One region of the Neobacillus sp. D3-1R genome, then DNA from elsewhere that is predicted to be linked to it. Evidence: predicted binding sites of a transcription regulator. Region 1 holds the regulator's gene; the other holds the start of a gene.
The links. Region 1 encodes LexA, which represses DNA repair genes until DNA is damaged. Its sites were predicted from a motif close to CGAACATATGTTCG; they were not measured.
Positions count from the first base shown of each region.

Region 1 (2,210 bases):
GACAACATGAGATTGACTTCAAATATGCACATGCTTTAAAAGCGTGCGATGATATCCAAACCTTTAAGTTAGTGGTAAAAACGATAGCACGTAAGCATGGCTTACACGCGACATTTATGCCTAAGCCGTTATTTGGGGTAAATGGTTCAGGGATGCACTGTAACCTTTCTCTTTTCAAAAATGGTGAAAATGCATTCTACGATCCAAGTGCAGACTTACAATTAAGTGACACGGCAAAACAATTCATTGCTGGAGTTCTAAAGCATGCTCCACACTTTACAGCTGTGACAAATCCATTAGTAAACTCTTATAAGCGTTTAGTTCCTGGATATGAGGCACCATGTTATGTTGCATGGTCAGCTCAGAACCGTTCACCGTTAATTCGTATTCCTGCCTCACGTGGTTTGAGTACTCGTGTTGAAGTTCGTAGTGTAGATCCAGCGGCAAATCCTTACCTTGCAATGGCTGTACTTTTAAAAGCTGGATTAGATGGAATTAAGAATAACATTACTCCACCAGCTCCGGTAGACCGTAATATTTATGTAATGACAAAAGAAGAACGTATCGCAGAAGGTGTTTACGACCTTCCAGCAACTTTAGCACAGGCCCTAGATTATTTAAAAGCTGATGAAGTTATTACTTCAGCTCTGGGTGAACATATTTTAGAACACTTCGTCGAAGCGAAAGAAATTGAGTGGGATATGTTCCGCACATCAGTACATCAATGGGAACGCGATCAATATATGAGCTTGTATTAATAGTAAAACCCTTGACTCTAGTATGAGTTAAGGGTTTTTTACTGGGTTTTGGAATGTCTTTTTAAAAATAAAAGCATCGGAATATTCCGATGCTAGCATAAGGTACTCTACTATCCTAGTATAAAATCATAAAATTAGTGGATGTGACGGAACACACCTACAACCTTACCTAATATCGTTACATTCTGTAAAATGATAGGTTCGAGTGAAGAGTTTTCCGGTTGAAGGCGGAAATAATCTTTTTCTTTAAAAAATCTTTTTACTGTTGCTTCGTCCTCTTCTGTCATGGCGACTACAATGTCCCCGTTATTAGCTGTCCTTTGTTGTTTTACTACTACATAATCACCATCTAAAATTCCAGCCTCAATCATGCTGTCACCCATTATCTCAAGCATAAATACATTTTCATCTGCAGGAGCAAAACTTGCTGGTAGAGGGAAATACTCTTCTACATTTTCGATAGCGGTGATTGGTAAACCAGCTGTTACCTTTCCGATTACAGGGACGTTAATTATATTTTGAGTGGGGATATTAGATTCTTCTAAATCTAATATTTCGATGGCTCTTGGTTTAGTAGGGTCACGTCTAATTAAACCTTTTGTTTCCAATCGAGCCAAATGACCGTGTACAGTAGAACTTGAAGCAAGACCAACGGCTTCACCAATTTCGCGAACAGAAGGTGGATAGCCTTTTGATCGCACCTCATCTTTTATAAAGGCCAGAATATCTTGCTGGCGTTTTGATAACTTTGTCATATTAGCGCACCTCGTGTCCATTTGTTGTCTTAATTATAGCATGTATTTCCAATACATACAAACATAAGTTCGTGAAAGTATTGACAACAAACAAACGTTCGTATTATAATCATTTCATATAAAGCGAACATACATTCTATAAGAGGTGTTAATAATGAAAAAACTTTGGTCTACATACTCATATACTATTTTACTTTTAGTAGTTAGTTGCATATCGGCATTATTTTTAAGGTTGGCTACGGATATAAATGAAGAGGATTACATAAAAATTAAAGTAAACTCAGGAGATACTCTTTGGGAAATGGCGGATCAATACACAATGGATAGCAAATTGTCAAAGGAGCAGTTTATTAATTGGGTTGTTTCTCATAATAAACTAGTTGATAAGCAACTATATCCAGGTGCGGAAATTATACTTCCTGTGAAAAACAATTCCTTAGGAGAAGGTACTGAATTAGCGAGTGCTGTTGGAGAATAATAATGAAAGCTATTATTTATTGCAGGGTTAGTACAAATAAAGAAAGTCAAGAATCCTCCCTTAAAAGACAAGAAGAGGAATTACTTTTCCTTTCCCATAAACTCGGGTTTGAAATAGTTAAAATTTTTAGGGAACAGGCAAGTGGATACGAATTTGAGAGAGAAGGAATATTAGAATTACTACATTTAATCAAAGTTGAGTCAGTTCATGCTATTCTAA
Region 1 covers NZ_CP197471.1:1,677,748-1,679,957, forward strand. The annotation lists gene glnA (type I glutamate--ammonia ligase) at 1-758, shown strand, start outside; gene lexA (transcriptional repressor LexA) at 893-1,513, opposite strand; gene yneA (cell division suppressor protein YneA) at 1,668-1,991, shown strand; gene ACSBPO_RS08535 (YneB family resolvase-like protein) at 1,994-2,210, shown strand, end outside.

Region 2 (2,210 bases), 2.1 Mb from region 1:
CCAGCTGTTTGTGAGCTGCATGATTTGCATATTTGGACGATTACATCGGGATACCCCGTGCTAAGCTGTCATTTAACCATTTCAGAACAAGGCGATCATGACCATGTTTTAAAAATGGCTCAAAAACGGCTGCATGACGATTTTGGAATCGAACACAGCACTATTCAAGTCGAACGAGCAGAAAATGGCTGTCCGAATCCACATGGGGCATGTAATTAGTTGTTTTTTAGACTAAATCCCATTACTATTAAAATAATGAATTTTAAGAAAGAAGAGAAAGAGGTAATGGATTTGGGTATCATTCGTTTTTTTTCTGGCCTACTCCTACCGGGCTTACTTGTGTTGCTTTTTACCAGGGTTACGTACAATCGGGTCATCGGACTTGTTTTAACTGTCGCACTAATCGCTGCTTCTGCATATAAAGGTTATACCAATACGATTCCTATCATCGTCGTAGACGCCATCTCCTTAACAATTGGCTTTTGGCTTTCCGCTAAAATGAAACCGAAAAAACACCAAAGTGCCTAACCAATCCACGAACCTGCCCGCATTTGATAGCGGCAGGTTTGTTTTTTTAGGCTCTTTTCTAAAACTTTGTTGCTTTTCAAATTTATTAATAGGGATTTCTCAGTGTAAAATGATAATATTCGTATAAAAATCAAGAAAAGAGCTGCTCACTTTTTAAGAAAAGATGTAAAAATCCGGCTTTTGGGATTTTTACCAAAAACACAATTTTATACGAAAACAGCCTTTTTTAAGAAAGTTCGATTTTCTGCTCAAATGTGACAAAGTCGGAAACAAACGAGTTTTAGACGGATAAAACGCTAAAAAAGTCGGATAACTCAGTGACAAAGTCGGAAACACAGTAAAAAAAGTCGGATAACTTCTCCAGCAAATGGATAACTACTCTAGAAACTCGAATAAACTGCTTCAAAAAGTTGGATACCTACCTCTAAAAATCGTATAACGTGGACATCACCCGAAAATACACATCAAAAAACACATCTTTTCTATAAATTACACCTCATTCCCTTCAAAAACACAAAAAAAACGAATATCCGTTCGCATATTATTGGTTTGTTTTGGATGCTTTGTGGTAGAATGAAGATAGAAGATTAAATATGGAATTAATTAACCAAATGTATTCATTGCACTAATCATTATCATCAAGGAAAAACAACGACTTTAACTAGGAGGAAATACTCTATTTCCTCCCTATTCTCGGTTCACGAACAGGGGGATTTTTTCGTTGAAAGATCAGTTTGAACTTGTGTCAAAATATACGCCTCAAGGAGATCAGCCAGAGGCCATTAAACAAATCGTCGAAGGTCTTAACAACGGCAAGCGTCATCAAACCTTGCTTGGGGCAACGGGTACTGGTAAAACGTTTACCGTCTCCAATGTGATAAAAGAGGTAAACAAGCCAACCTTGATTATCGCTCACAATAAAACACTTGCTGGTCAATTATATAGCGAGTTTAAGGAATTTTTTCCGAATAATGCGGTGGAATATTTCGTCAGCTACTATGATTATTATCAACCTGAAGCTTATGTTCCACAGACGGATACCTTTATTGAAAAAGACTCCAGTGTAAATGATGAAATTGATAAGCTTCGCCACTCAGCAACTTCCTCGTTATTGGAACGAAAAGACGTTATCGTCATCGCTAGTGTTTCTTGTATATACGGTTTGGGGTCACCAGAGGAATACCGTGAGATGGTTCTTTCCCTCCGAGTAGGGATGGAAATTGAGCGAAATCAGCTTTTACGTAGACTGGTAGATATTCAATATGAACGAAATGATATCGATTTTAAACGTGGAACGTTTCGTGTACGCGGCGATGTGGTAGAAATTTTCCCAGTATCGCGTGACGAGCACTGCATTCGTGTGGAGTTCTTCGGAGACGAAATCGAACGTATCCGTGAAGTCGATGCGTTAACTGGTGAAATCATCGGCGAACGTGAACATGTTGCGATTTTCCCGGCATCCCACTTCGTTACCCGTGAAGAAAAGATGCGTAAAGCGATTGAAAATATTGAAAAAGAGCTTGAGGTACGACTAGCGGAGCTTCATGAAAAAGGTAAGCTTCTTGAAGCACAACGCCTAGAGCAGAGAACAAAATACGATCTGGAAATGATGCGGGAAATGGGCTTTTGTTCCGGGATTGAGAACTACTCACGTCACCTGACACTTCGTCCAGCAGGCTCAA
Region 2 covers NZ_CP197471.1:3,812,943-3,815,152, reverse strand. The annotation lists gene ACSBPO_RS19565 (cation diffusion facilitator family transporter) at 1-219, shown strand, start outside; gene ACSBPO_RS19560 (DUF2198 family protein) at 286-528, shown strand; gene uvrB (excinuclease ABC subunit UvrB) at 1,250-2,210, shown strand, end outside.
Region 2: uvrB (excinuclease ABC subunit UvrB) is a predicted target of LexA. The motif match lies at 1,052-1,065, and genes of this name have one in related genera.